Regions from separate parts of the Micromonospora lupini genome, predicted to be linked through region 1. Evidence: riboswitches for the same ligand, from Rfam matches in the RefSeq annotation. Region 1 holds a riboswitch; the other holds the start of a gene.
The links. A riboswitch is a leader RNA that binds a small molecule or an ion and turns the genes downstream of it on or off. The one in region 1 is predicted to bind cobalamin.
Positions count from the first base shown of each region.

Region 1 (14,941 bases):
TCGCACTCGACGGCCTCGGTGAGCATCTGACGGACCTGGTCGGCGAGATCGTCGTCGAACAGGTCGGGCTCCTCGGCGCGCACGGTGTCCACCACGTCGAACGCGAACGCCATGTGCATGGACTCGTCGCGGAAGACCCAGTTGGTGCCGGAGGCCAGGCCGTGCAGCAGGCCGCGGGAGCGCAGGAAGTAGACGTACGCGAACGCGCCGTAGAAGAACAATCCCTCGATGCAGGCGGCGAAGCAGATGAGGTTGAGCAGGAACGCGCGCCTGTCGTCGGAGGTCCGCAGCTCTCGCAACTCCCCCAGTGAGTCGATCCAGCGGAAGCAGAACTCGGCCTTGCGGCGGATCGAGGGAATGTTCTCGATGGCGGCGAAGGCGGCGAACCGCTCGGTCTCGTCGGGCACGTACGTGTCGAGCAGGTTGAGGTAGAACTGGACGTGCACGGCCTCCTCGAACAGCTGCCGGGACAGGTAGAGGCGGCCCTCGGGGCTGTTGACGTGCTGGTAGAGGTTGAGCACCAGGTTGTTGGCGACGATCGTGTCGCCGGTGGCGAAGAACGCCACCAGGCGGCTGACCAGGTGCCGCTCGGCCGGCGACAGCTTGTCCAGGTCGGCGAGGTCGGCGTGCAGGTCGACCTCCTCGACCGTCCAGGTGTTGCGGATCGCGGCGCGGAACCGGTCGAAGAAGTGCGGGTAGCGCATCGGGCGGAGGGTGAGGTCCATCCCGGGGTCGAGCAGCATGTGCGTGGTCCTCGTGTCGGTAGTGGTGTCGGGAGCGGTCACTGGCACGCCTCGCACGACTCGGGGTTCTCCAGCGAGCAGGCGAGCGACTCGGCGTCGACGGCGACGGCGAGGGGTGCGACGGCGACGGGTGCGACGGCGCTGACGGTGGCCTGCTGGATGCGCGTGGCGGGGCGCGAGCGTAGGTAGTAGGTGGTCTTCAGCCCGGTCTTCCAGGCGTACAGGTACATCGAGGAGAGCTTGCCGATAGTGGGCGAGGCAAGGAACAGGTTCAGCGACTGGGACTGGTCGATGAACGGCGCGCGGGCGGCCGCCAGGTCGATGAGCGCCCGCTGCGGCAACTCCCACGCGGTGCGGAACAGCTCCCGCACGTCGGCCGGCAGCTCGGTGACGTCCTGCACCGACCCCTCCGCGCGCCGGATCGCCGAACGGATCTGCTCGGTCCACAGGCCACGTGCCTTCAACTCGCGGACCAGGGCCGTGTTGACCTGCAAGAACTCCCCGGACAGGGTCTCGCGCTTGAACAGGTTGGACACCTGCGGCTCGACGCACTCGTAACAGCCGGCGATCGAGGCGATCGTCGCGGTCGGCGCGACCGCCACCAGCAGGGAGTTGCGCAGCCCGTACGCCCCGACCCGCTGGCGCAGCGCGGCCCAGCGTGCGGTCTGCGTACCGTCGACACCCCACAGGTCGGGCTGGAGCTGGCCCCGCGCGGCCCGGGTCTGCGCGTACGCCGGATGCGCGCCGAAGTCGCGCGCCAGGTCGGCGGAGGTCTCCAGCGCGGTCAGGTACAGCTCCTCGCTGATCCGGGTGGACAACTCTCGCGCGGCCGGCGAGTCGAACGGCAGCCGCAGCGCGAAGAACACGTCCTGAAGGCCCATCAGCCCGAGACCGACAGGCCGCCAACGGGGGTTGCTCGCCGCCGCCTGCGGTGTCGGGTAGTAGTTGATGTCGATGACCCGGTCGAGGAACGTCACCGCCGTCCGGACGGTGGCGCGCAGGCGCTCCCAGTCGATGCCGCCGTCGGCGACGTGGGCGGCGACGTTCACCGAGCCGAGGTTGCACACGGCGGTCTCGGCGTCGCTGGACACCTCGATGATCTCGGTGCACAGGTTGGACAGGTGCACCACGTTGCCCGGCTCGGCGGTCTGGTTGCACAGCCGGTTGGCCGCGTCCTTGAACGTCATCCAGCCGTTGCCGGTCTGGGCCAGGGTTCGCATCATCTTGCCGTACAGCTCCCGCGCCGGCAGTTGTCGCACGTAGCGGCCCTGCGCCTCGGCGGCCCGGTACGCGGCGTCGAACCGCTCCCCCCACAGGTCGGGCAGCTCGGGCACCTCGTCCGGGTCGAACAGCGACCACACCTCGTCGGCCTCGACCCGCCGCATGAACTCGTCCGGGATCCAGTTGGCAAGGTTCAGGTTGTGCGTACGCCGGGCGTCCTCGCCGGTGTTGTCCCGCAGTTGCAGGAACTCCTCGATGTCCGGATGCCACGGCTCCAGGTAGACGCAGGCGGCGCCCTTGCGCCGGCCACCCTGGTTGACCGCCGCCACGCTCGCGTCCAGGGTGCGCAGCCACGGCACGATCCCGTTTGACTGCCCGTTCGTGCCGCGGATCAGCGCGCCCCGGGAGCGGACCCGGGAGTACGCGAGGCCGATGCCGCCGGCGAACTTGGACAGGTTGGCGACCTGGGCGTAGCGCTGGTAGATCGAGTCCAGTTCGTCGCGCGGCGAGTCGACGAGGTAGCACGAGGACATCTGGGTGTGCCGGGTGCCGGAGTTGAACAGCGTCGGCGAGCTGGGCAGGTAGGCCAGGCTGGACATGAGCCGGTAGAAGTCCACAGCCTCGTCCGGCGTACGGGACAGACCGCAGGCCACCCGCAGCAGCCAGTACTGCGGGGTCTCCAGCACCAATCGGCTGGTGGGGTGGCGCAGCAGGTACCTGTCGTAGACCGTGCGCAGGCCGAAGTACTCGAATCGGCGGTCGCCGTCCCGGTCGATCGCGTGGTCGAGGGTCGCGGCGTGCGCGGCGACGAACGCGGCGGTGTCGTCACCGATCAGGCCCTCGGCGTGGCCCGCCCGGATCGCCGCGCTGAACGAGGTGACGCCCTGCCGGCGTACCTCCCGCTCGATGTGGCTGGCCAGCAGCCGGGCGGCGAGGCGCGAGTACTGCGGCTCCGTACCGATCATCTCGGCCGCGGTCTGGATGGTCAGCCGGTCCCGTTCGGCAGTCGTCGCGCCGTCGTACAGGCCGCTGATCGTGCGGGTCGCCACCCGCAGCGGGTCGACGTCGGGCAGGTCGTCGGCCCAGCGCTCGACAGTGGCGACGAGCGTGCGCACGTCCGCCGGTTCGCTGCCGCCGTCGCGTTCGCGGACCTGCGACGGCGTACGCCGGAGGGCCGTGTCGCCGCCGGCCGGGGTCACCTCGGTAACTGTCACCACTCACTCCTCGCGAGCTTGAGGACCTGAAGGCCCTCGGCGCGAGGAGGCCGACACCGGCGGACGCCACGCCGACGGGGCGCGGATCCGGAAGGCGTCGGCCGTCCCACGCGGCCTCGGACCACCGCCCACCCGGATGCGGGTACGCGGCGCGCTGGCAGGTCTTCGGACTCGCGGGCACGACCGGGGTCGCCCGGTCACCTACCGGCCGTCGCTTCCCAGGCCAGATGGCGGCCCAGTGCTGATGACGGCTGTCGTTCCCACTCACCGCTGCGGGGCAGTCCCGGACTTCCACCGGGTTCCCTCTTGCGTCGGCCACCCTGGGTTGAGTGACCGAACCAGCTGCGGTCGACACCATATATAGGGGCGACCACGTTTGTCACACCCCACATGTCGGGGCCGGGCGTGTCGCGCTCATCCGTGACGGCAGTCGTCGATCCGCCGGCGCGCGCAGGCGAGCGAGCGTCGGCGGCGTCGTGATCGGACCCCGCCGCCGGCTTGACCGAGGAGAACCGGCACCGATACGGTCGACCCACTATCTGCGGCGACGCGAGGGAAGCCGGTGAGAATCCGGCGCGGTCGCGCCACTGTGAGCGGTCCCCGACCCCGGGGGCCGCGAGCCAGGACGCTCGGTCGTCCGCAGCCTTGCGATGGGGACGCGTCATCCCCGAGGAGGTTCGTGCACGCATGTCCAGTTCCACGTCCAGCCAGCCGCTGGTGCACCCCGCTGCCCCGACCCGTCTCCTGTGGACGGTCCTGGCCACCGTCGCCGTGCTCACCCTGCTGGCCTATCTCGTCGCCTTCGACCAGGGCGCGGTCTCGCGCAGCGGGATGTACCTGCACGAGCTGATGCACGACGGCCGGCACCTGCTCGGTGTCCCGTGCCACTGAGCGGCGCCGGCACCGCACCCACGTTCGTCACGGTTCTCCTGCGCGGGCTGCTCGCCGGCCTGGTGGCCGGCCTGCTCGCGGGAACGTTCGCCTACGTCGTCGGCGAACCACACGTCGAGGCGGCCATCGCCATCGAGGAGGCGGCGTCACACGCCGAACCCGCCACCGGCGGGCACCAGCACGACGAGGAAGCCCTGGTCAGCAGGAACGGCCAGCGTGGTGGGTTGTTCCTGGCCACCGCGCTGTTCGGCACCGCGATGGGTGGCCTGCTGGCCACGGCGTACGTCCTGCTGAACCGGCGGCGGCGGACTGTTGACGACGGGCGGTCCGGGCTGCTGCTGGCCGGCGGCGCGCTGCTCGGCGCGGTGATCGTGCCGTTCCTCAAGTACCCGCCGAACCCTCCGGCCGTCGGCGACCCGGCCACCATCAACCAGCGCACGGTCACCTACCTGCTGCTGGTGGTTCTCGGGCTGGTGGCGGTCTGGTCCGGTGCGCTGGGCTACCGGTCGGTCGGCGCACAGGCGCCGGTGTGGCAACGCGCCGCGGCGGCGGTCGGCGGTTTCCTGCTTGTCACAGGCGTGGCCTACGTGGTGCTGCCGTCGTTCCAGGAAGTCCCGGGTGACTTCCCCGCCACGCTGCTGTGGAGCTTCCGACTCGCCTCCCTCGGCACCCAGGTGGTGCTGTGGACCGGGATCGGCCTGCTCTTCGCAGCCCTGATGCACAGGCAGCGCGCGCTCGCCGACGCACGACTGGCCGGGTGAGCGCCACCAGCCTGCGGCTGGTCGCCCACGGTCACACCGCCGCCCTGCGGCGGGCCCGGTTCGGCGGGGACGACGGACTGGACGAGGGGGGCCGACGCGCCGCCCTCGCCCTGCCCGGGCTGGACCGGCGGGCGTCGTCGAGCGACACCGACGCCTGCCTGTCCAGCCCCGCCGTGGCGGCCGTCCAGACCGCGTACGCCCTCGGCCTCGCGCCCGCCGTCGAGACGGCGCTTGCCGACTGCGACTACGGCGACTGGACCGGCCGGTCGCTTGAGGAGGTTGCCGCCGCGCAACCCGACGCCCTGCACGAGTGGTTGTCCACCCCGGACGCCGCGCCGCACGGGGGCGAATCCGTCGCCGGCCTGCGCGAGCGCGTCGGCCGGTGGCTCGACGGACAGCGCGGCCTCGGCCGACGGGTCACGGCCGTCACCCATCCGCTCGTGATCCGGGTGGCGGTCGTGCACGCGCTGGGCCTGCCGCTGGCGACCTACCGGCAGCTGGACGTGGAGCCGTTGGCGATCGTCCGGCTCACCGACCACGGCCGGCGGTGGCAGCTCCGCCTGAGCGCGCCACCGGGATCCGCGGCGGCGACACCGCCGAACCGGTGACAAGGGCCGGGAGCCGCCCCTGTAGAGCTGCCCCGGACGTGGGGCAGCGGCACGGACGGCCCTTGACGGACGCACTGGCCTGACGGACGGACGCCCCTCGCGGACGGCCCTCGCGGACGGACCTCGCGGACGCGCCTCGCGGACGGACCTGGCGGACGGACCTCGCGGGCGGCCCTCGCGGACGCGCCTCGCGGACGGACCTGGCGGACGGACCTCGCGGGCGGCCCTCGCGGACGGACCGCGGAGCGGATGAACCCGTGAGCGGTATACCGCAGAGGTATGAATATGACTCTGCGGTATACCGGCCAAGGGCGACAGTGCCGTGCCGGCGGCGCGGATCGGCCGCGCCACAGCGCGGCAGGCACGCCAGCAGCGTCCGTTCTGCAAGCCGGGCCGCACCACGCGCGCTGCCCCGGCTGCCAGCGGATCGGCCCCGCGACGGGCGGGCCACGACGCGCGGACCACGACGCGCGGACCACGACGGACGAGCACCGAGGCCGGACGGCCACCGTGGCTCGATGGGGCCCGTCGCGCCGACGTCGGGCGGGCCGTGGAGCACGGCCCGCCCGACGGTGTCACCTCCGGCTCACCTCGCGCCGGTGACGGTGAACGGTGCGGACACCGCAGTCGCCGAGGTGACACCGGACAGCGTCACCCGTGTCGCGCCCGGCTGCGCCGAATCCGGAACGCTCACGGTCGCGCCGGCGACGACGCCGTCACCGTTGGCGCGCACCGTGCCGACCCCACGGCCGTCGCCGAAGCTGACCGTGATCGCCTCGTTCGGCGCGAACCCGGAGCCGTCGACCGTGATCGACGTACCGCGTGGTCCGGACGTCGTGGGCAACGACACGCGCGGCTGGTAGGCCGGGCTTCCCGATCGCGAGGTCACCTGCACGGTGGCCGTCGCCTGCGTACCGGAGGAGGCGCCGGTGGCGCGGACGGCGTACCTGCCCGGGGGCGTGTCCCCCGCCGTCGTGACGGTGGCGCGGACCGTGCCCGTCGCGGACGCCGGGACCGTCACGCTGCGCGTCGTGCCGGCGGCCAGGACCACAGTCACCCGTTCCCCGGCGGCGAACCCGCTGCCGTCGACAGTGACCGCGTCACCGGCGGTGACCGGCTGGGTGCCGGACACCGCGAGTGCCGGCTGGCGCCCGGTACGCCGGACGGTCACGGTGAACGTGGCGGTGCTGCTCGACAGCGTGTCCCACGCGGTGACGTGCACCGTGTAGGTGCCCTCCCTCGCGTAGGTGTGCTGGCCGCTCAGCGCCCCGGCCGCGCCGACCGTGACGTCGGCGGGAACCGTCCCGTCGCCCCACTGGACACGGGCGTGGTAGCCGGTGAAACCGGGTACCCCTCCGGTCACCGAGCCGAGGTTCGCCGCGAGGACCTGCCCGGCGTCGACGCTCTGGTCGGCGGGGGCGGCGGTCACCAGCGCGGCGGAAGGCGTGCCGTCGTCGGCGACGGCGAACACGTGGATGCGGCCCGCCGAGCGGGGATCGCCGGTCTGCGTCGGCAGGGTCACCGAGACAAGCGTTCTGCCCTCCGGGATCTGGTACGGCGCGGTGGCGAACAGGAACGGCTGGGCGCCGTCACGGCTCGTGCCACTGAGCCGGTACGCGGATTTCGCGACAACGATGTTGCCGTACGACGGGGTGCCGTTGGCGTTGCCGCCCAACGTCCAGTCACTCAACTGGATCGGAATGCTGGCGGTGCCACCGTCGCTGAACGTGGCCGTGGCGGTGGTGCTCTGGTTGCCCTGCGTACCGGCGCCGACGAACGAGATGCTCCGGGCGTCGGAGGGCAGGTGCAGAGCGATGGTCGCGCCGTTGCCTGTGGCGTTGTCCGGTTGTCCCGCCGGGATCTGCGGCAGGGTGAAGCTCAACGCCGTGCCCGGGACCTGGTGTCGCTGCCCCTGGGTCACGCCGGCCGCCGCGAGGGCTGCCCGCGAGTACGCCCACGACTTCGCGTCGCAGTCCGCCGCGAGGGTGCCCTCGTCGCCGACGCACACGGTGTCGAACGCCGCGGCGAGACCGGAGTCCGGCGCGTACGCGACGTCCACGCCGACAGTCACCGAGCCCTGGCCGGCGCCGTCGGTCACCGTGACGCTCGCCTGGTGGTACCCGGGCGTGGTGTAGGTGTGTGCGCCGCTGACGCGGTAGACGGCCCGCGAACTCAGTGTCAGGGTGCCCTCGGTGGCCGGTGAGCCGTCACCCCAGTCGATCGTGGCCCGATAGTCGTCGGCGTCGCCGCCGGTGACGGTGGCCAGTGCCACCGTCGCGGGTGCGCCGGATCGCGCGGTCGCGCCGTCCGTGGCGGTCACCGTGATGTCACCGCCGCCCAGGTCGAGGTCTCCGCCGGCGAGCAGCTCGATCTCGGCGAGGGTCGGCTGTGCGGCGCCGGCGGTCCTGGTGACGACGAGGCGGAACTGGGAGTACCGCCCCGGCTTGTCGATCCGGAACGGCCGGGTCTGGTTGCGCCAGCGGAAGACCTCCCCCGTGCGGGAGTCCAGGGTGCTCCAGGTGAGGCCGTCGGTGGAGCCCTGCAGCCGCCAGTCCGCCGCGTCACCGGCGCCCGCGCCGGAGGTGAGCGTGTAGTAGGTCGGCTTCTGGCGGCCGCCACGGGAGGCCCAGCTGATCTGCGGCGTGCCCGTCGACGCGGTCAGCTGCGTGGTCGACGAGTCGTCGAACAGCGCCGCCGCGTCCTGACCGCCACTCGTGGTGGCGGTGCCCAGGCCGGGCCCGGTGACGTCCTGCAGCGGCTCGGGCGCCGCGTCGCCCTTCGTCAGCGACGGCGGCACGTCGTTCCGGCCGGTGCCCCAGGACGACGGGTTGGGCCCCATCTGGAAGTCGATCGTGGCGCCCCGGGCGAGCGCGGACACGTCGACGGACACCCCGTTCTGCTTCTTGCCGTTGACCCGCACGCTCTGCACGTACACGTTGCGGGTGCTGTTGTTCGCGGCGTTGACCACGATGTCGCCTGTCGTGCGGTGGACGGTCATCCTGGTGAACTGCGGCGAGCCGATGGCCCAGTGGGTCGAGCCCGCCTGCAACGGGTAGATGCCCAGCGAGCTGAGGACGTACCAGGCCGACATCTCCCCGTTGTCCTCGTCGCCCAGGTAGCCCTGGCCGATCTCGCTGCCGACGTACAGGCGCTGCATGATCTCGCGCACGATCGCCTGCGTCTTCGCCGGAGCGCCGGCGACGTCGTACAGGTACGGGATGTGGTGCGACGGCTGGTTGCTCATGCCGAGCTGACCCAGGCGCACCGCACGGGCCTCGAGCATCTCGTGGATGACGCCCCCGTAGCCGCCGGGGCGGTCGGCGTTCTCCGGCGTGGCGAAAAAGGTGTCGAGCTTGTCGCGCAGGGCCTTCTGCCCGCCGTACAGGTTGATCAGGCCCTGCGGGTCCTGCTGCGCGGTGAACGCGAAGTTCCACCCGTTGGTCTCGGTGTAGACGCCGCCCCAGTCCAGCGGGTCACCGGCGAGGAAGGCGCCGGTGGCGTCCCGACCCTGGAACAGCTTCGTCTTCGGGTCGAACAGGTGGACGTAGTTGCGGGCCCGCTCCAGGAAGTACCGCGACTCCTCCTTGAGCCGGTCACGCTCCGACTTCGGCGTGGCCGGGTCCTTCGCCAGGGCGGCGGCCATGTTCCCGATGCCGTAGTCGTTGATGTAGCCCTCCAGCGCCCACGACACCGACTCCCCCGTGGACGTCGGCGTGTAGCCGAGGAACAGCGACGTCTCGATGCCCTTGCGGCCGACCGCGCCGCGGCCGGACGCGACTGTCGCGTCCTTGACTGCCGCGTCGTACGCCGCCAGCGGGTCGGGCAGCTTGACCCCGCTGAGGTACGCCTGCGCGAGCGCCACGTTCGCGCTGGTGCCGGTCATCAGGTCGGCGTAGCCGGGCGACGACCAGCGGGCGATCCAGCCGCCGTCACGGTAGTGCTGGACGAAGCCGTCGGAGATCCTGGCGGCGACGTCCGGGTAGAGCAGCGCGTAGGCGGGCCACACGGTGCGGTAGGTGTCCCAGAAGCCGTTGTTCACGTAGATCTGGCCGTCCACGATCTTCGCGCCGGTCCGGGTGTCGCTCGACGTGCCGGTCGGCGCGGACACCGGGCTCGCGTACTGCCAGTGGGGTGCGCTGGCGGTGCCCGTGTTCTCCGACTGCGAGTTCGGGTAGAGGTTCAGCCGGTACAGGTTCGAGTACATGGTGACCAGCTGCGTCTCGGTCGCGCCGCGCAGCTCGACCCGGCCGAGCCGGTCCTTCCACGCCGCGGTGGCGGCCGTGCGGATCGCGTCGAAGCTGCGGCCTGTCACCTCCAGGTCGAGATTGCGGCGGGCCTGGTCGACGGAGAGGAACGACGTCGCGATCCGCATGGTCACCTGCCGCTCGGCGGAGACGTCGAAGGTCGCCGACGTCGCCGTGGACGCCGTCGGCGCCCGGTCGAACGTGCCGGAGACGAACATGCGGCTGCGCCCGGCGGACAGGCCACTTCCGTTGTCGACCCAGCCGGTGAACGTGCCGTCGGCGCCGATGGTGAAGGTGCCCTTGGTGAAGACGAGGCTTCCGGTCGCCGGACCGGGGCCGAAGGTGAACCGCATGATCCCGGCGTGGTCGGTGGGTGACATCTCCGCGACCAGGCCGCTCTGCGTCGTGACCCGGTAGAGGTCCGGCTGTGCGACCTCGTCGTCGTGGCGGAAGGCCAGTGCCCGGCTGGCGGGTGACCCGGTGAGCGGACCGTCGCCGGCCACCGGCATCACCGACATCTGGTTGCGGTCGCCCATCCACGGGCTCGGCTCGTGGGAGATCGCGAGGCCCTGCAACATCGGCAGGTTGGCCGCGTTGTTGGCGCGGTGATACTCGTACTCCCAGGAGTCGGAGGTCGCGTCGGTCACCGGGGTGAAGAAGTTGAAACCGTTCGGCACCGCGGTGATCGGCAGGTTGTTGCCGCGCGAGAACCCGCCCGTCGAGTTGGTCCCGCGCCGGGTGTCGACGTAGGGGGTCAGCCGGGAGCCGTCGATCGCCGTCGGCGATCCGGTCACCTCGACGTCGTCGAGCCAGCCCTGGAACCGGGTCTCCGAGGTGGCCCGCGGGTCGTCGTAGGCGAGCAGGATGCGGTCGATCGTCTTGCCCCGCGCGACGGTGCCGAGGTCGGCCCGCACCGCGTTCCACTGGTCGGCGTAGAGCACCTTCGACGCGCCCTGGCCGGCCGCCGTCAGCGGGTAGCCGTGCTGGTCGACGGGCTTGCGTCCGCTCAGGTAGCTGCCGTCGGTGAAGTGCAGGTCGACGGCGGCGTACGTGGACGGGTACCGCGCGTCCTGGCCGGTGAACTCGGGGAAGATCCGGTAGGACAGGCGGGTGTTCAACCCGACCGGGATGTCGACGTCGAACAGCCTGTTCGTCGCGTACGAGCGGCCGTCGGCCTCGGCGCCGCCGGAGTAGCGCAGCGCGGCCAGCCCGGTGAAGCCGACGCTCGGCTTCGTCGTGTAGCCGCCGACCGGCCCCGGGCCGACGCCGCTGACCATGGGCGTGGCGGGCGGGCGGACGTCCGAGCCGTCGCTGATGTCCCAGCCGGCGAGCTGGGTGAGGGAGTCGCCGGAGTTCGCGGAGATCAGCAGGCGGTACCAGCCGTACGCCGTCGTGTTGGTGGCGCGGTAGGTGTTCGTGGCGAACCGTTTGGCGAAGCGCTGCTGCGTCTGCCGGTCCAGGTCCGTCCAGGTGCTGCCGTCGGTGGACCCCTGGAGGGTGAAGTCGCGGGGGTCGCGGGTCGGTTCGTCGTCGGCAGAGGTCAGCGCGTACCGCGTCACGACCGCCGGCTTCGCCAGCCGGTACGTCACCCAGCCGGCCGCCTCGAACGCCAGCCACTTGGTGGACGGGTTTCCGTCGGCGAGGTTCGCCGCGATCTCGTTCGGCGCGTTCTGGGCGCTCGCGGTCACGGCGTCGACCTGGCCGAGCAGGCTGCCGGGAAGGTTCGCGCTGCTCGATCCGCTCAGGTTGCCCTGCACGGGCCGGCCCGACCTGTCGACCTCGACGGTGCTCGTGGCGGGTTGCGGGTCGGCCGACTCGAATGACGAGCTGAAGGAGCCCGGTGGGGCGGCGCTTGGCGCGGCGTTGGCCAGGGGCGCGGCGACGACCAGGCTCAGCGGCAGCAGGGCGGCGGTGGTCGCGGCGGCCATCCGGAGGGACACGGTGCGCGCACGGGGGAGATACGGCATGGGGGCGGGGCCTTTCGACTCGATCCGGTCGAGTACGTCGTACGGGGGGATGGTGGTTGCGGTGGTCGATCGTGGACGGACGGGCCGACCCTGACATCGTTGTCATCGGACGTGCGAGACAACCGAGGGCAGAACCGGTGGATGTTGGGCAGATGCTTCCCGGCGACCACGGCGCTGTCAATGGGTCGACCGCACCGAAACACGCCGGCCGGGGCGTCCCGGGTGGACGCCCCGCACGCGCGACGCTCAGCGGCCGCCCGCGGCCAGCTCGGCGAGCATCCCCTCACAACTGCGGACGACCACCTCCGCGCCCCGGCGCTGAACCAGCGGGAGCAACGGATCCTCGGCCCGGTCCCGCCACCGCCACTGGGCGTCGGCGGCGACCTCCCAGAGCCGCTGCACTGTCGCCTCGTGCTCGACGCCGAGCCGCGCGGCCAGACCCACCCCGTCACCGCCGACCAGGCGCTGCGCCTCGGCCGCCAGCTCGGCGTCGAAACCGAGGCGGGCGTTGCGCAGCGCCACCAGCAGGCGCAACTCCCGGAACTCGTGCGCGCCCGCCAGGATCTGCTCGATCGCGCCGACCAACTCGCCCGAGCCCCGCACCGGCTCGGCCCGCACCAGGGCCTCCACGGCCGCCAGCGCCGAACGCGCCCTGAGCGCGTCGCGACGATCGACGAAACAACGGGTCATCGACTCCCGCAGCTCGGTGAGCCCACTGCGCCGGATCAGCTCCGCCGACAACGTCACCCGGGTGTCGAACCCACCGCGCACCAGGGTCGTCGCGAGCCGGATCCCGAAGAGCCCGAACCGATCCAGCAGACCGGCGCGCACCTCCGAGTCCAGGTGCACCGGAAGCTCGCCACGGACGAAACGGTCGGCGGAGAGCAGGTGGGCCTCCAACTCGGCGCGGGACACCCCGGCCAGCGTCGCGAGCGCGGCGAAGTCGGATTCGCTCAGCATCCGGCCCGCGAGGCCGATCGCCCCGCTGCACGCCACCACGTTCACGGCCAGCGCGCCCACCCGGGGATCGCGGTGGTGCCGTCGGGCCAGCTGGCGGGCGGTGAGCAGCCCGTCGATCCGGCCGCCGCCCACCTCGTCCGCCCGGGACAACACCATGATCACGTTCACCGGGGCGGCCTGCCCGACGACACTGTCCCGAGCGGACTCCAACACCCGCAGATCACTGTCGCGGCCGTCGCGGGTCAGGAACAGCACCGCGTCCGAGTCCCGCAGGACGCGATCCAGCACCGGCGCGTGGCCCTGCTCGTCGACCGCCGCGAGCGCCGGGGTGTCGACAAGCGTCACCTGCCGCAGCGCCCGCGTCGGCCACCGCACCACGATGTCGCGCACCTCGCCGACCCGCCAGCCCAGATCCACCCGCATCCCGGTCGCCGACTTGACCACCGTCAGCTCCTGGGGCGGCTGGCCGACCGGGTACGCGGTTGCGCGCGGCGACGTGCCGTCCTCGTACCAGGTGAAGACGCCGTCGGCGCCCTCGACAGGCGCGACCTCCTCCCCCATCAACGCGTTCAGCACCGTCGACTTGCCGGCACGCCAGGGACCGGCCACCGCGATCCGCAGCGGCTGCTCCAACCGCGCCACCTGGTGCCGCAACCGCCCGAGGGCCCGCGCGTCGTGCTGGTAGAGGTCCATGGCCTGGTGCAGCAGCCCCCACGCCGCCTCGTCCAACCGCACCCCGACCGTCATGCCCGGGGCTCCAACAGCACCGGGGTGGACCGAGTCGCGGTCAACTGCTGGGACTGCTCGTAGAGCGCGGCCAGGCGGGTCATCTTCAGCCGGATCTCCCGCTGCCTCTGCTCGCGCAGGGCGACATCGGTGTCCGCCTCCTGCTTCGCGCTGCGAAACGACTGCACGATGGCCTCCTGCAACTCCTCGGTCAGCCCCGTGAAGTGGTCGCGCAGCATCCGCTGCACCTGGCGGGCGGCGTCGCGGCAGTCCCGAACCATCCGGACGAAGAACTCGTCGACATGACGCTGGATGGCCGTCTTGACCGTCGCCTGCCGGCGGCGCAGCAACTGCTTGCCCTCGTCGCGGATGCTCTTGCCGCCGAAGAGCGCGCCGATGCCGACCGAGACCGGGTTGATCATCGGCATGCCGGCCAGGGTCGTCGCGAGGCCGAACATCAACATGCCGCCGTACGAGCCCTTCATGCCGGTGAACAGCTTCTGACCCGTGGTGAACCTGTCGATCCGCGGTCGTTCCAGATCCGGCAGCCGGTCACCGAGATCCGCCGGCATCGTCATCGACCAGGGCGGCAGCACGTCGTAGCCGTACCGGTCGAAGGTGGCGGCCACCCGACGGGCGACCCAGTCGCAGCGCTGGATCAGCCACTCGTGGTTGGCCTCCGCGGCCTCGACGAGACTGCGCTCCAGCCACTCGGCGAAGGTGTCCCAGGCGACGAGAGGGTCGGCCGTGTCGAACGCCTCGTCCACGGCACGCAGGATCTGGCGGGTGCGGTCGCGCAGGTCGTACTCGATGTCGGAGAGCAGGTCGGCCATCTCGTCGGCGAGGGTGTTCTGCCAACGGGTGGAGCAGCGGCGCAGCTCGTCGACCTCCCGCTGGGCCGCGTGCAGCCGGGAGATCGGCCCGGACTGCTCCTCGGCCTCCTGCGTCGCCAACTCGGCGCGCAGCGGCGCGGCCAGTTGCTCCACCACCGTACGGGCCACCGCCTGCACCGACGCCCGCGCCAGGTGGTCGGCCTTGCCGGTCAGGTCCCGCTGCAGGCGGGCGATCAGCGCCGGAAAGCCGGACTCGGCGTTGAGACCGCGATCGTCGGTCGCCGCCGCGCGCAGCCGCAGGGTCGCCGACACCGGGATCAGCGGCGCCGCGACGCCCGCGTCGGCGAGGTGCTGCCGGTTGCGTTCGGCCACCGCACGCCAGTCCGCCACGAGATCGGTCTTGCTCTGCACCACCACCACGTTCGGCTGCGACCGCGTGACGTGCAGCAGCATGTCCAGCTCGGCGACCGAGAGTTCCCGTGTCGAGTCGGTGACCAGCAGCACGGCGTCCGCGCGGGTGGAGGCGGCGACCTCCGCGGCCCCGCCGAGCGCCGCCACCTGGTCGGTGCCGGGAGTGTCCACAAGCACCAGTCCGGCGGCGAGCAGCGCGCGGGGCAGGCCGACCTCGACGTACGCCGGACCGCCGCCCGGCCGCCGCCCGAGGGCGCCGGACACCCCGGCCGTGACCTGGTCGAGCGCCAGGGGGGTCCGCTCGACGAGCGTCGCGGCCGGGACGCCCGCGGGCCGTCCCGACGTCGGCGGCGCCTGGACCA
Region 1 is NZ_JAPENL010000001.1:211,089-226,029, reverse strand. It holds gene OOJ91_RS00975 (ribonucleotide-diphosphate reductase subunit beta) at 1-743, opposite strand, end outside; gene OOJ91_RS00970 (ribonucleoside-diphosphate reductase subunit alpha) at 782-3,163, opposite strand; cobalamin riboswitch at 3,318-3,536, opposite strand; cobalamin riboswitch at 3,690-3,830, shown strand; gene OOJ91_RS00965 (CbtB domain-containing protein) at 3,866-4,069, shown strand; gene OOJ91_RS00960 (CbtA family protein) at 4,060-4,830, shown strand; gene OOJ91_RS00955 (histidine phosphatase family protein) at 4,827-5,438, shown strand; gene OOJ91_RS00950 (GH92 family glycosyl hydrolase) at 6,025-11,610, opposite strand; gene OOJ91_RS00945 (GTP-binding protein) at 11,896-13,356, opposite strand; gene OOJ91_RS00940 (dynamin family protein) at 13,353-14,941, opposite strand, start outside.

Region 2 (14,941 bases), 850 kb from region 1:
CAGGTGCAGGCGGACGGGGCCTGTTTCGCAGTCGACGACCACGCAGGGCGCAGCCGTCGCGGCCAGCACCTTCGCCGCTGCCGCCGCCCGGTCCAGCGGGCGGGTGCCGGCGGTGGCCCGGCCGTCGGTGACGACGAGGACCAGAGGGCGGCGCTTCGGGTCGCGCAGGCGCTCCACCCGCAGCAGATCCACGGCGGCGAGCAGGCCCTCGGCCAGCGGCGTACGCCCACCCGTCGGCAGCTCGGCCAGCCGGGTCGAGGCGGCCAGCACCGACGAGGTGGCCGGCAGCAGCGTCCGCGCACCGGCACCCCGGAAGGCGATCACCGCGACCTTGTCCCGCCGCTGGTACGCGTCGGTGAGCAGGGCGAGGACCGCGTCCTTGACGGCTGTCATCCGCTGCCGGGCGCCCATCGAGCCGCTGGCGTCCACCACGAACAGCACCAGGTTTCCCTCGCGTCCCTCGCGAACCGCCTCCCGCACGTCGTCCGGGCGCAACCGCAGCGGACCGGCCAACCGTCCCCGCAACGCCTGGTGCGGCGCGGCGGCGCGGATCGTGGCCGGCAGGTGCAACGCGCCGACCCGGCCCGCCGGCACCCGGGCGCCTGTGGTGCGCCCCCGCCCGGTGCGGGCACGCGAACGCCGGCCGGGCACGCCGTCACCGACGCCGGGCGCGGTGAGCAGCCGGGCCTTCAACCCACCCCGGGGTACGGCCGCCGGCTGGGACTCCCCGCCGCGGGTCGGGTCGTCGTCACCGGTCGCCGATTCCCGGCCCCCGCGCGGACGCGAGTTCTGCCCGTCGTCGCCCCGGTCGCCCGGCTGGCGCCGCGACCAGCCATCGTCGTCGCCCGGCTGTCGCTGCGGCCACCCGTCGGCACCGTCGGGGCCGTCGGTGCGCCCGTCTGGGCCACTGCCGTCGCGCGCCGCCGAGGGCCCGGCCGACCCGGGTGCACCCCGCTCGGCCCCGTCGCCGCTGCCGTCGCCACTCGGGCCGCCGTCACTCGGGCCGCCGTCACTCGGGCCGCCACCACTCGGGCCGCCGCCACTCGGGCCGTCACCGCCGGCCGGGCCACCGCCCTGCGGGCCCCCGTCGTCCGGGCCACCGTCGTGCGGGCCGCCGTTGTCGTCCGAGTCGTCGGGGTGCGCGTCCTGGGCGCGCTGCAACGCCTCGTCGAGGCGCTTGGAGTCCAGGCCCGGGGTGTCGAACGGGTCGCGGCGGCGGCGGTGCGGCAGGGCGAGGCGGGCGGCGACCCGGACGTCGTCGATGGTGACCCGGTCCCGGCCGTGCCACGCGGCGTGCGCGAGGGCGGTCCGTGCCGTGACGATGTCGGCGCGCATGCCGTCCACGTCGAACTCGGCGCACACCTCGGCGATCTGCCGCAGCGCGGCGTCCGGCAGGCGTACCCCGGGAAGCCTGCGGCGGGCGGCGGCCACCTGCGCGGCGATCTCCGCGTCGGCGTCGGCCCAGCGGGCGGCGAAGCCGGCCGGGTCGGCGTCGGCGGCGAGCCGGCGACGCACCACCTCGACCCGGACCGCAGGATCCCGGCTGGCGCCTACCTCGACGGTCAACCCGAAACGGTCGAGCAGCTGCGGGCGCAACTCCCCCTCCTCCGGGTTCATGGTGCCGACCAGCAGGAACCGGGCCGCGTGGCTGACCGAGACACCCTCACGCTCGACGTGGCTGCGGCCCATCGCCGCCGCGTCGAGCAGCAGGTCGACGAGGTGGTCGTGCAGCAGGTTGACCTCGTCGACGTAGAGCACCCCCCGGTGGGCGGCGGCGAGCAGACCCGGCTCGAAGGCGCGTACGCCCTCGCCGAGGGCCTTCTCCAGGTCGAGCGATCCGACGACCCGGTCCTCGGCGGCGCCGACCGGCAGCTCCACGAGCCGGGCCGGGCGGGTCTCGGTGGCGGCGTCGGCCGGATGCGGACCGTCCGGGCAGGCCGGGTCCGGCTCGGCCGGGTCACAGCCGAAGCGGCAGCCGGCGACCCGGCGCACCGGGGGTAGCAGCGCGGCGAGGGCCCGCACGGCTGTGGACTTGGCGGTCCCCTTCTCACCCCGCACGAGGACCCCGCCGATCGCCGGGGACACCGCGTTGAGCAGCAGCGCCAACCGCATGTCGGCCATGCCGAGCACCGCGCTGAACGGGTAGGTGACGCTCATGCCCGGTCCTCCAGGTCGCCCTCGCTGGCCAGGTACGTGTCCCGGAGCCGGTCCAGCGTGGCCGGCTCCGGTTTGGCCCACAGCCCCCGGTCGGCGGCCTCCAACAGACGCTCGGTGATGCCACGCAGCGCCCACGGGTTGGACTGCTCCAGGAACTCCCGGGTCGTGTCGTCGAACAGGTACGCGGCGGCCAGGTGCTCGTACATCCAGTCGTCGACCACGCCGGCGGTGGCGTCGTAGCCGAACAGGTAGTCCACGGTGGCCGCCAGCTCGAACGCGCCCTTGTAGCCGTGCCGGCGCATCGCGGCGATCCACTTCGGGTTGACCACCCGCGCCCGGAACACCCGCCGGGTCTCCTCACCCAGCGTGCGGGTCCGCACGTCGTGCGGCATGGCCGAGTCACCCACGTACGCCTGCGGTGACGAGCCGGTGAGGTGCCGGACCATCGCCACCATCCCGCCGTGGTACTGGAAGTAGTCGTCGGAGTCGACGATGTCGTGCTCCCTGGTGTCCTGGTTCTTCACCGCCACGGCGATACGGGCGAAGGAGCGCTCCATGTCGGCGCGCGCCTCACGCCCGTCCAGGCCCCGGCCGTACGCGTAGCCGCCCCACACCGCGTACACCTCGGCCAGGTCGGCGTCACTGCGCCAGGTCCGGGCGTCGATCAGCGGCAGCAGGCCCGCGCCGTACGCCCCGGGCTTGGAGCCGAAGATCCGGGCGGTGGCCCGCCGCTCGTCGCCGTGCTCGGCGAGGTCGGCGGCGACGTGCGCCCGCAGGTAGTTCTGATCGTCCGGCTCATCGAGCGCGGCGACCCGCCGCACGGCGTCGTCCAGCAGCGCCACGACGTGCGGGAACGCGTCGCGGAAGAAGCCGGAGATGCGCACGGTCACGTCGACGCGCGGGCGGCCCAGCTCGGCGGTCGGCACCACCTCGACGCCGGTGACCCGCCGGGACCGCTCGTCCCAGACCGGGCGGCAGCCCAGCAGCGCGAGCACCTCGGCGATGTCGTCGCCCTGGGTGCGCATCGCGCTGGTGCCCCACACGGTCAACCCCACCGAGCGGGGGTACGTGCCGGTGTCGGCGAGGTGCCGGGCCAGCAGCGAGTCCGCGAGGGCCACTCCGACGTCCCAGGCGTTGCGGCTCGGGATGGCCTTGGGGTCGACGGAGTAGAAGTTGCGGCCGGTGGGCAGCACGTTGACCAGGCCCCGGGTGGGTGAGCCGGACGGGCCGGGCGGCACGAACCGGCCGTCGAGCGCGCCGAGGGTGTTGGTCAGCTCGTCGGTGGTGCGCGCCAGTCGGGGCACCAGTTCGGTGGCCGCGAAGCGCAGCACGGCGGCGGCGTCCGGGATCGGCTGCCCGGTCACCTCCACGACCACCGCGTCGACGACGCCGGCATCCCAGTCCAGGGTCTCCATGCCGGTGACCAGCCGTCGCGCGAGGGCCTCGATCAGGTCGACGGCGTCGGCGGCGGTGCCGGCCGGCCCGTCGACCGCGTCGGTCAGCGCGACCGGCAGGGCGATCCGCTGCCCGGGCGACGCGAGCAACTCCTGCTCGTCGAGGCCGTACGCGGCGGCGAGGGCCTGCCGCAGGCCGGGCAGGGCGTGTTTGCCGCCCCAGATCTGAGGGGCGCGCAGCACGGCGAGCACCAGGTTGATCCGGGGCTCGCCGGTCGGCGCGTCGGCCAGGATGTGCAGCCCGTCGCGGATCTGCACGTCCTTGACCTCGCACAGGTACCCGTCGAGGTGCAGCACGAAGTCGTCGAAGTCGTCGGCGTCGGGCATCGCCTCGGCGTGCAGGTCGTGGTGCAACTCGGCGGCGCGGACGAGATCCCAGATCTGGGCCCGCACGGTGGGCACCTTGGCCGGGTCGAGCGCCTGCACGGTCGCGTACTCGTCGAGCAGTTGCTCCAGCTTGGCCAGGTCGCCGTACGTCTCGGCGCGGGCCATCGGCGGCACCAGGTGGTCGATGACCACGGCGTGCGCGCGGCGCTTGGCCTGGGTGCCCTCGCCGGGGTCGTTGACGATGAACGGGTAGACAAGCGGCAGGTCCGCGAGGACCGCGTCGGGCGCGCAGTCGGCGGCCAGGCCGAGGCCCTTGCCGGGCAGCCACTCCAGGGTGCCGTGCTTGCCCAGGTGCACCACGGCGTCCGCGCCGAAGCCGCCGTCGGTGACCGGCGCGGCCAGCCAGCGGTACGCGGCCAGATAGTGGTGACTGGGCGGCAGGTCCGGGTCGTGGTAGATGGCGATCGGGTTCTCCCCGAAGCCGCGGGGCGGTTGGATCAGCAGCACCACGTTGCCGAAGCGCAGCCCGGCGAGCACGATGTCGCCGCCCTCGGTGTACAGCTCGCCGGGCGGCTCACCCCAGTGCTCCCGCATGCGCTCGCGCAGCTCGGTCGGGACCTGGTCGAACCAGCGCCGGTACGTCTGCCCCGGTATCCGTGCCTCGGCGGCGGCCAACTGCTCCGGGGTGAGCCACTCCACGTCGTGACCACCGGCGGCGATCAGCGCGTGGATCAGCGCGTCGCCGTCCTCGGGCGGCGGCGCGTCACCCAGGTCGTAACCCGCCTCGGCGAGCGCGGCGAACAGCCGGACCGCCGAGACCGGGGTGTCCAGCCCGACGGCGTTGCCGACCCGGGAGTGCTTGGTGGGGTACGAGCTGAGGACGACGGCGACCCGCTTGTCGGCGTTGGGCACGTACCGCAGCCGGGCGTGGCGCACCGCGATGCCGGCCACCCGGGCGGCCCGCTCGGCGTCGGCGGCGTACACCGAGAGGCCGTCCGCGTCGATCCGCTTGAACGAGAACGGCACCGTGACGATCCGGCCGTCGAACTCGGGGATGGCCACCTGCATCGCCGCGTCCAACGGGGACAGCCCGGCGTCGCTGCCGGCCCACTGCTCGCGGGTGCTGGTCAGGCAGAGCGCCTGAATGACTGGCACGTCCAGGGCGGCGAGCGCGCCGACGTCCCACGCGTCCTCGTCGCCGCCCCCGGACGCGTCGGCGGCGACCGCGCCGCCGGCGGCGAGCACGGTGACCAGCAGCGCGTCACAGCGGGCGAACAGCCCGAGCGGGCCGGCGCCGGCGGTCAGGCCCCGCAGCGAGCCGCAGAAGATCGGCAGCGGGTTGCCCCCGGCCTCCCGCACGGCGTCGGCCAGGACGTCGACGAACGCGGTGTTGCCGGCGAGGGCGTGCGCCCGGTAGAAGACGATGCCCACGGTGGGCCGGTCCGGGTCGGTCGGGTGCTCGCCGTGCACCCCGTAGGCCGGGGTGGGCGCGGGCGGGGCGAACCCCTCGCCGGTGAGCAGCACGGTGTCACCGAGGAACCGGGCGAGGTGCCCGAGGTTGTCCGGCCCGCCCTCCACCAGGTACGCCAGCGCCTGGGTGACAACTCCGGACGGCACGGTGGAGACGGCCATCAGCTCCGCGTCGGGCACCGTCTCGCCGCCGAGCACGACAGTCGGCACGCCGGTGGCGAGCACCGCGGCGAGGCCGTCCGGCCACGCCTGCCGACCCCCGAGCAGGCGTACGACGGCGAGGTCGACCCCGTCGAGCAGGGCGGGCACCTCGTCGGCCGCCACCCGTGCCGGGTTGGCGAGCCGGTAGTCGGCGTCACTGGCGCGGGCGGCCAGCAGGTCGGTGTCGGCGGTGGAGAGCAGCAGAACGCGCACGGCAGGCTCCGGACGGTAACGTCGGCGCGCTCGCGGGAGCGGCCTGGCGACGTGGGATGGGCGCAGGGTTCAGCGGAGGCCGCGATCCGGCCCGCTCACCGGCGAGCGGCCGGGGACGACGGGCGGCGCGGTCCGGAACTCAGCGGTGAACGGAGTCGATGCCGATCGCGGCGACGACACGGCCGCCGTGCGGGAAACGGCAACCGCCGTCGATGATGGAGACGCCAAGCGTCATCGGGTCCTCCTCGGGTGTCCACGCCCTGGGGTACGTCCCGACGGCCGAAGTATCCTGGCTTCCGGATCGACGCTCTCCCCCGGCCTTCCAACCGCAGACACACGGCCGTGACTCGCGAGGGGGGATCGCTCCCCGGTGACAGTGGCGGGACCGCGTCGGATTCGCACCGACTTCCTTCACTGCCGTCAGGCCGCGAATGCTGCCACACCCGTCCACCGCCGGTCAACGCAGGTCCCGGCGTCGCCGGCCGCGCTCACCTGCTCCGGAGCGGCAGCGCGACGAGCCGCACGCCACGAGCCCCACGCCACGCGCCGCACGCCTTGAGTCGCACGCCACGCGCCGCACACCATGAGTCGCACGCCATGCGGCGCGTGCACACGTTGCCACGCGGAGGCTCGGCGATGCCGACGGTGCGGGGGAAGTCGACCGGCGGCAGGACGCTCCCGCAGCGGGGAGGGTGAGGGTCACTCGGCCCCTGTGGAGCTGATGTCGTAGACGACATCGCCCTAACTCTCCCTCGCTGACCCCGCTCCCTGACTCCCGCTCCCTCACCCCCGCTCCCTGACCCCGCTCCCTCACCTCCGCTCCCTGACCCCGCTCCCTCACTCCGCTCCCTGACCCCGCTCCCTCACCTCCGCTCCCTGACCCCGCTCCCTCACTCCGCTCCCTGACCCCGCTCCCTCACTCCGCTCCCTGACCCCGCTCCCTCACTCCGCTCCCTGACCCCGCTCCCTCACTCCGCTCTCTCACTCCCGCTCCCTCACCCCCCCTGACCCCCGCTCCCTCACTCCCGCTCCCTCACTCCCGCCCCTGATCCCCGCTCCCTGATCCCCGCTCCCTCACTCCCGCTCCCTCACCTCCGCTCCCTGACCCCGCTCCCTCACCTCCGCCCCCTGACTCCACTCCCTGACCTCCGCTCCTCACTCCCGCTCCCTGCCGTGAGCCCCGATCACCTTGACTCCCGCTTCCCGACTCACGCCCGCTGCCGCGAGCCCACCCGCTTCCTGACCCGCCCATCGCACCCGACACGTCCACCGCACCCGAGCCTTTCTGAGGCGCACGCCAGTCGGTCGGTTCGCTTCCACGGCGATGTCGTCAACCGCATCAACTCCAAAGGCATCGACCACCACCCGCCACCCGCAAAGGGCCGAGCGGTGCTCGCCTGCGCGCAGGGCAGCCGGCTCCGGGCGCCACCCCGATCAGCGGGCATGGCCGCTCCAGCCGATCAGCGAGCGCGGCCGCTCCAGCCGATCAGCGGGCGTGGCGCTCCAGCCGATCAGCGGGCGTGGCGCTCCGGGTGGGCGCGGTTCCACACCCGCATCCGCTCCGGGTAGCCGGTGCGGGCCGCCTCGTACAGCGGCACCGCGTGCTTGCGGGCGATGGCGCCAGCCGCGCGGGGGGTGCCGGTGCGGCGGCGGATCCACTCGCCGTCGTGGGCGATCGCCACCACGGTGGTGTCGGTCGCGGTGGTCTCCGGTTCCAGGTAGAACTCCACTCCCCGCCGGCTGGCGACGAACGCCTCCAGCGCGGCGAGGTCGTCCCGGGTGGCCTCGCGGTCCAGCTTGGTCGGGGTCGCCCCGGCGCCCCTTGACCGCCTGTTGAACCAGCTCATGCCCAGCCCCTCTCCTCGGACGCCCCTCCAGTTCAGCACCGATTCCTGGCAATACGCTGCACGCCGGGTGGGAGAAATCTGACTCGCCGGACCCGGTGGGCGGAACCCGCGGCACGTGGGCGGTGTCAGCACTGTGAGGAACCGGAGGTCTCCCTGGACGACGACGTGCTCGTCACCCGCGCTCGGGCCGGTGACCTGGAGGCGTACGACCTCCTGGTCGCCCGGCACACCGCGTCCGCGCACCGGACGGCGGTGCTGCTCGGCGCGGGCTCCGACTCCGAGGACGTCATCCAGGAGGCGTTTGTGAAGGGCTACCGCAAGCTGTCCCGTTATCGGGGAGAGTCGTCCTTCCGATCCTGGCTGCTGGCGATCGTCGCCAACGAGACCCGCAACCTGCATCGTTCCCGCACGCGCCGCGACGGCCTGGCCCTGCGGGCGGCGGCGTACCCGGCGTCGGAGGTCGTCGAGGACGACGCGGTAGGCACCGTCCTCGCCGGTGAGCGCCGCGCCGCGCTGGTGGCGGCCCTGCGTCAACTTCCGGTACGCGACCGAGAAGTGATCGTCTGCCGGTTCTTCCTCGACCTCAGCGAGGACGAGACGGTGGCGACTCTGGGTTGGCCCCGGGGCACGGTGAAGTCGCGGACCTCGCGGGCCCTGGCGAAGCTGCGCGCCCTGCTCGCCGACGAGGGGGTGCGCCATGGGTGACCCCGACCGGGGCGCGGACGGCCTCGAAGCGGAGCTGCGCGACCTGTCCGCCTGGCTGGAGACGCCCGACGCGCCGGACGTGACCGCAGGCGTACGCGCCCGCCTCGTCAGGGGCGTACCCCGGCGTCGCCGTTGGCGCTCCTTCGCCGCGGCGGCGCTCGTGGCCCTGCTGGTCGCGGCGCTCCCGCCGACGCGCGCCGCCATCGCGAACGCCGTCGGGGAGGTGCTGCGCTTCGCCGGCGTCAGCATCGCCACGTCGCCCACGCCGTCGCTGCCCGCGGGCGAGCCGTCGCCGTTGCCGTCGCAGCGGACGGTCGGGTTGGACGAGGCGCGACGGGCGGTGCGCTTCCCGATCCGGATGCCGTCCGCGCTGGGTCCACCCGAGCGGGCGTTGGTCGCCGACCCGGACGGCGCCGGCGCGCATCGGGTGGCGACGCTGCTCTACGACGGCGGCGCGCTGCGCCTCGACGCGTTCGACGGTCGCCTCGACCTGACCTTCCACAAGCAGATCGACCGACCGGAGGCGGAGTGGACGGAGGTCAACGGCAACTTCGCCATCTGGGTCGATGGTCCCCACGTGGTGTCCTACGTGGACCGTTCGGGGCAGGTCCGGCGGGAGACCGCCCGGCTCGCGGCCTCGACCCTCATCTGGGAACAGGCCGACGTGACCTACCGCCTGGAGGGTGCGCTCACCAGGGCCGAGGCGCTCGAGATCGCCCGGTCGCTCCCCTGACGACCTTGCGGACGGTTGCCGGAAGGCGGCCAGATGCTCAGAGCGGCAGCAGGTCGAGCCGCTGGACGACCTGCAACGCTTCGGCCGCGCGGCCCTGTACGCGCAACAGGACGACCAACCGCTGCCAGGAGTCGTGGGCCTCCCGGTACTGCCCGAGGCTCTCGTGCAGCCCACCCAGGCTGTTTAGGCAGTCCGCCTCACCCCGGGTGTTGCCGACCTCGTGGTAGACCGCAAGCGCCTGCCGGTAGTAGGCCAACGCCGAGTGCTGCTGACCGGTGCCGTGCGCGATCAGGCCAAGGCTGTGCAGCGTGTCGGCTTCACCGTCGGGATGCCCGTGCTGCCGAAACAGGGTCAGGGCGCGCGTGCAACTGTCCTGCGCCTCTTCGTAGCGTTCCAACTGGGCGCACTCCCAGCCGACCGCGTTGAGCGCCCGGGCTATCTCCACCGTGTCGGCGAGATCCTGGAACTCGGCCAACGCCTCACGGGAGTGCAGCAGCGCCTGTCGAAGGTCTCCAGCGTGATCTGCGGCGACACCCAGCGCGTAGTGACACCGTGCCAGCTCGGCGGCGTCGCCGGCCTCGTGGGCACGGTCGACGGCCAGCCGCAGATGACGCAAACCCTCCTCCTGCTCGCCATTCTGGCTGTGGGCCTGACCCAGATAGCGGTGCGCCATGGCTCGTGCCGAGATGCTCGCCCCCTGCTCGGCGGCGGCCAGGCCCATTCGCCACACGGCCAACTGTTCGACGGCCTGGCGACGTCGGGCGTGGAACGTGACCAACGTCCGGGCCAGTTGCCACACCTGGGGAAACCACAGCCGTTGCATGGCCAGGCGCTGACTCTCCAGCACCCGTTCCTGCTCGGCGTCGAACCACGACATCGCCACACTCGCATCCGTCAACACCGCTGGGGTGCAGCCGGGTGCCGGCTCGCCGAGTATGAGTGGATGGCGGCGCGGGTCGAGCAACCGGTCCGCCGCGCAGGCGGTGTGCAGATAGAAGTCGACAAGCCGCCGGACCGCCTCCCGGTCCTCGCCACCCTGCTGGTTCCGGCCGCGCTGGGCACTGTAGAGATGAACCAGGTCGTGCATCCGGAAGCGGCCCGGCGCGTGCTGGCGGACCAGTGCCGTGTCTTCCAGCTCCCGCAACAGCTCCTGTGCCCGCGGCGTCGACGTGCCCGCCAGGCTGGCCACGGCGGGCAGGCTGATGTCGACGACCGGAACCAGACCGAGAAGATCGACGACCTTGCCGGCCTGCGGGGTCAGGGCCCGCCAGGACCAGGAGAAGACCGCACGTAGGTCGGCCCGCAATTCTCCGGTGGTGAGGGCGTCGAGTCGGACGGTGGTGTCGCGTAGTTCGCGGACCAGGCCGTCGAGCGGGTGGTCGGGATGCGTGGCGGCCCGGGCTGCCACGATGGCCAGCGCCAGCGGTAGACCGCCGCAGTGTCGCACCAACGCGTCGAGAGCTGAGCGGTGCTGGAGCGCCCGCGCCGGGCCGAGGCGGGTGGCAAGCAACTCCCGCGCCTCCGTCTCGGAGAGCCTGTCCAGTGTGAGCGTCCTGGCGCCATGGGTGACGGTCAGGCCGCGTAGCCGGTGACGGCTGGTGATCAGGACCGTGCAGGTGGGAGTGCCGGGCAGAAGGGGAATGACATGGTCGGTGTCGCGGACGTTGTCGAGGAGCACGAGCATGCGCCGCCTGGCGACCAGACTGCGAAACAGCGCCGACTGGGCATCCACCGGGTGCGGTACCGACGCGGGTGGAACGCCAAGAGCCTGCAGAAAGCCGCGCAGCGTCACCGCGACCGGCAGCGGGGTGGGTTCGGGTCCGAAGCCGCGAAGATCGGCGTAGAGCTGCCCGTCCGGGAACTGGTCGGCGTGCATGTGGGCCCACTGCAACACCAATGAGGTCTTCCCGATCCCGCCCGCACCGCCGACGGCCGAGATCAGGACCGTCCTGCTCAGGGGATCTGGTTGGCCGACGGCGGCATCGAGGAGGCGCAGCTCGTCGGCTCGTCCGATGAACAGGGCCGGCGGGGCGGGCAGCTGTCGCGGCACCGGTGCCGCCGCGTTGGCGCTGCCGGTGTCGAAAGTCGGGGTGGTGGCCGCGGCCAGACGATTGCGGGCCGCCAGCCAGGTACGGGCGTCCTGGGCCGGCGCACAGGCACGGACAAAGGCGATCAGTGTATCCGCCCGGGGAAGTGAGTCGCGGCGCAGCATATCGGCGATGGTGCTGCGGGCCAGCACATCACCGCGCCGAGCCGCTCGCTGCTCCAGCTGCCGGTAGGTGTAGCCCGAATCTTCCTTCAACCGGCCCAGAAGAGTCACGAACTCCGCTACGTCGCGTGCTCCGTCGGGTCCCCCGCCTGCCGCAACCATTCTCCTCATGTTCCGGGTCGTGCAATTCACGTGCAACCCCGCTCGGTCCCTGTCCGGTCCGGTGATCGGAACAGACCGGGACACGGCTGACAGTTTCCTGACGCCGGCGGTGCGCCGGACCGGGTGTCGGCCGGCCGACGGCCCGGCGGCTGGACTCGCGCCGTCGTCGGACTGTCAGGCCTCGCCGCGACGCAGAGCGAGACGTCGCTGAGGAACCTGTTCGACACGACAGGTGTCTCTCTGGTGCGGGGCACACGTTCGACGGAGGAGGCGCGATGGTCACCTGGGGCAGAGTCCTGCTGGGGGCGGTTCTCCTGCTGGCGGGCTGCGCGGCCGCTGACCCGGCCACGACGCCGGCCAGCGGCCCGGCAGCGACGCCCGCCGCACCGCCGTCGGTGCGGGCGACGACCGGCTGCGCGTCGAGGGTCGAGACGGGATCGCTGCCCGACTGGGCGGACGAGGGGTTCCACGGGGACACCCGGATGCCGCACGTCTTCGGCGCGCGGGGCGACATCGTGGCGGTGCTGTTCACCCACCCGCTGGCGCAGGTCCGGACGGACGGGTCGACCAACAAGATCCTGTGGGTGTCCCGTCCGGTCAGCACGTCGCCCGCCACGTACTCGCCCGCCACGCTGGTGATCACCGCGACGCTGGACGGCACCGACACCCGGGTCACCCATGAGGTCGCCGGCGGGCCGGGCCCGTCGATCATCGACATGCCGAGCGCGGGCTGCTGGCACCTCGACCTGCGCTGGGGCGGGCGCACCGACACGATGGATCTCGTCTACGCGGAACGGAAGCCCTGACCGGGAGCGGCGGCCGGGAGGGGCGACACACCTCCCGCCATATCCAACATATACCGCATGGGGGGACTTGCGGCAAGGCCCCAGGTGTACCGCAGAATTGCCCGTCCAAGGCCAGGACCTGCGGAAACGGGAGCCAGCACATGCACAAGTCGTCGGCGGCGCACGCCGTGTTCGACCTTCCCGGCAACCTCGCCGCCAAGGCCGATCCGGCGCTCATCGCCCGTGACGAGCAGCACTTCGCCGTCATCGCGGCGAGCCTGGAGCGGTCGATCGCGGACCTGTCCGACCGTCTCGACGCGGAGCGCCGGGCACCCGCCGGCAAGGGCCGCCAGGCGGTCGCCCGGGACGAGGAGGTCCGTCGGCTGACCGGTCGCCTGCGCGCCCTGCGTCGCTTCGGCCTGGACCTGTGCCTCGGACGCATCGTCGGCACGGACGACCCGGCGCCCGTCTACATCGGGCGCTTCGGCCTCACCGACGGCAGCGGTCGTCGCCTGCTGCTCGACTGGCGTTCCCCGGCCGCCGAGCCGTTCTTCGGGGCCACCCACGCCAACCCGATGGGTCTGGCCAGCCGCCGCCGGTACCGCTGGGCCCTCGGCCGGATCCGCGACTACTGGGACGAGGTGTTCACCCCGGACGGGTTCGAGGGGCACGCGGCGCTCGACGACCAGTCCGCGTTCATCGCCAGCCTCGGCGGCAACCGGTCGGCCCGGATGCGCGACGTGCTCGGCACCATCCAGGCCGACCAGGACGCCATCATCCGAGCCGGATCGCGGGGCGCTCTCGTCGTCGACGGCGGTCCGGGCACCGGCAAGACCGTCGTGGCCCTGCACCGCACCGCGTACCTGCTCTACTCCGACCCGCGCCTCGGCCAGCGCCGCGGCGGGGTGCTGTTCGTCGGACCACACCAGCCCTACCTGGCGTACGTCGCCGACGTCCTGCCCAGCCTCGGCGAGGAGGACGTGCAGACCTGCACCCTGCGCGACCTCGTGCCGGAGGGCGCGGCGGCGGCCGTCGAGGCCGACCCGGATGTGGCCCGTCTGAAGTCCTCCGCCGACCTGGTGCGGGCGATCGAGGCGGCCGTACGGTTCTACGAGGAGCCGCCGACCACGGCGATGACTGTCACGGCCGGCGACACCGACGTGCGGCTGAGCGCGGACGACTGGGCCCAGGCGTTCGAGGCGCCCGGACCCGGCACCCCGCACAACGAGGCGCGGGACGAGGTCTGGGAGGAGCTGCTGGCGATCCTGCTCGGGAGGTACGACGGCGACGAGTCGGACGACCTGGTACGCCTGTCGCTGCTGCGCAACCGGGACCTGCGCGCGGCGTTCAACCGCGCCTGGCCGCTGCTCGACGCGAACGACATCGTCGCGGACCTGTGGTCGGTGCCCGCCTACCTGCGCCGGTGCGCCCCCTGGCTCGGCCCCGACGACATCCGCCGGCTACGCCGCGTCGACGCCGACGCCTGGACGGTGTCCGACCTGCCGCTGCTCGACGCCGCACGGCAGCGCCTCGGCGACCCGGAGACGTCCCGGCGTACCCGCCGCCACGAGGCCACCATCGCCGCCGAACGGGCGCGCATGGCGACAGTCGTCGACGAGCTGATCGAGGCCCACGCCTACGACGACGGCGAGGGCGTGCTGTCGAGCCTGCGTCAACTGGATCTGCAGGATGCGCTCGTCGACGAGGCAGTCCTGCCCAGCGCCGACCCGGATCTGCTGGCCGGCCCGTTCGCGCACATCGTCGTGGACGAGGCGCAGGAGCTGACCGACGCGCAGTGGCAGATGCTGCTGTCGCGCTGCCCGTCGCGCAGCTTCACCATCGTCGGGGACCGCGCCCAGGCCCGGCACGGCTTCACGGAGTCGTGGCAGGAACGGCTGAGGCGCATCGGGCTCGACCGGGTCACCGTGGCCTCGCTGAGCATCAACTACCGGACGCCGCAGGAGGTCATGGCGCAGGCCGAACCGGTCATCCGGGCCGTGCTCCCGGACGCGAACGTGCCGACCTCGATCCGTGGCAACGGGATCCCGGTGGCCCACGGATCGGTCCGCGACCTGGACAGGATCGTCGACGACTGGCTCGCGGAGCACGCCGACGGGATCGCCTGCGTCATCGGCGAGCCCACGTACCGACCGACGACGGATCGCGTCCGGTCGCTGACCCCGGAACTGACCAAGGGGCTGGAGTTCGACCTGGTCGTCCTCGTCAACCCGGAGACGTTCGGCGAGGGCGTCCGGGGGGCGGTGGACAGATACGTCGCGATGACCCGCGCGACCCAGCGACTCGTCGTCCTCACCGGGTCCTGACCTCGTACGCTGGCGGACGTGTCGACGGACGTGCGGGAGGCGGCGGCGCACGACAACGCGCGATGGTGCGCCGCCGTGTGCGCCAGCCACGGACTGACCGGCCGGATCGACGCCGACGCGTGGTCGGTACCCCGCCGCTCCCCACAGTGGTATCCGGACGCGGTCACGCTGCGCTCCGGCGTCGACCCCGCGGCGCTGCTGGCGCGGATCGACGCCGGTGCCGGCGCGTCGGTGAAGGACAGCTTCGCCGACCTCGACCTCTCGGCGTACGGATTCCGGGTGCTCTTCGAAGCGCAGTGGATCCACCGCCCGCCGGCCGACCCGCCGACCGACCCGCCGCTCACCCCGGTCACC
Region 2 is NZ_JAPENL010000001.1:1,062,979-1,077,919, forward strand. It holds gene OOJ91_RS04935 (VWA domain-containing protein) at 1-2,157, opposite strand, end outside; gene cobN (cobaltochelatase subunit CobN) at 2,154-5,822, opposite strand; cobalamin riboswitch at 6,083-6,259, opposite strand; gene OOJ91_RS04945 (hypothetical protein) at 7,334-7,669, opposite strand; gene OOJ91_RS04950 (RNA polymerase sigma factor) at 7,835-8,374, shown strand; gene OOJ91_RS04955 (hypothetical protein) at 8,367-9,107, shown strand; gene OOJ91_RS04960 (ATP-binding protein) at 9,145-11,427, opposite strand; gene OOJ91_RS04965 (hypothetical protein) at 11,754-12,284, shown strand; gene helR (RNA polymerase recycling motor ATPase HelR) at 12,425-14,587, shown strand; gene OOJ91_RS04975 (hypothetical protein) at 14,606-14,941, shown strand, end outside.
Region 2: it holds a riboswitch for cobalamin, as region 1 does, so the genes downstream of both, cobN (cobaltochelatase subunit CobN) here and OOJ91_RS00965 (CbtB domain-containing protein) in region 1, are expected to answer to the same signal.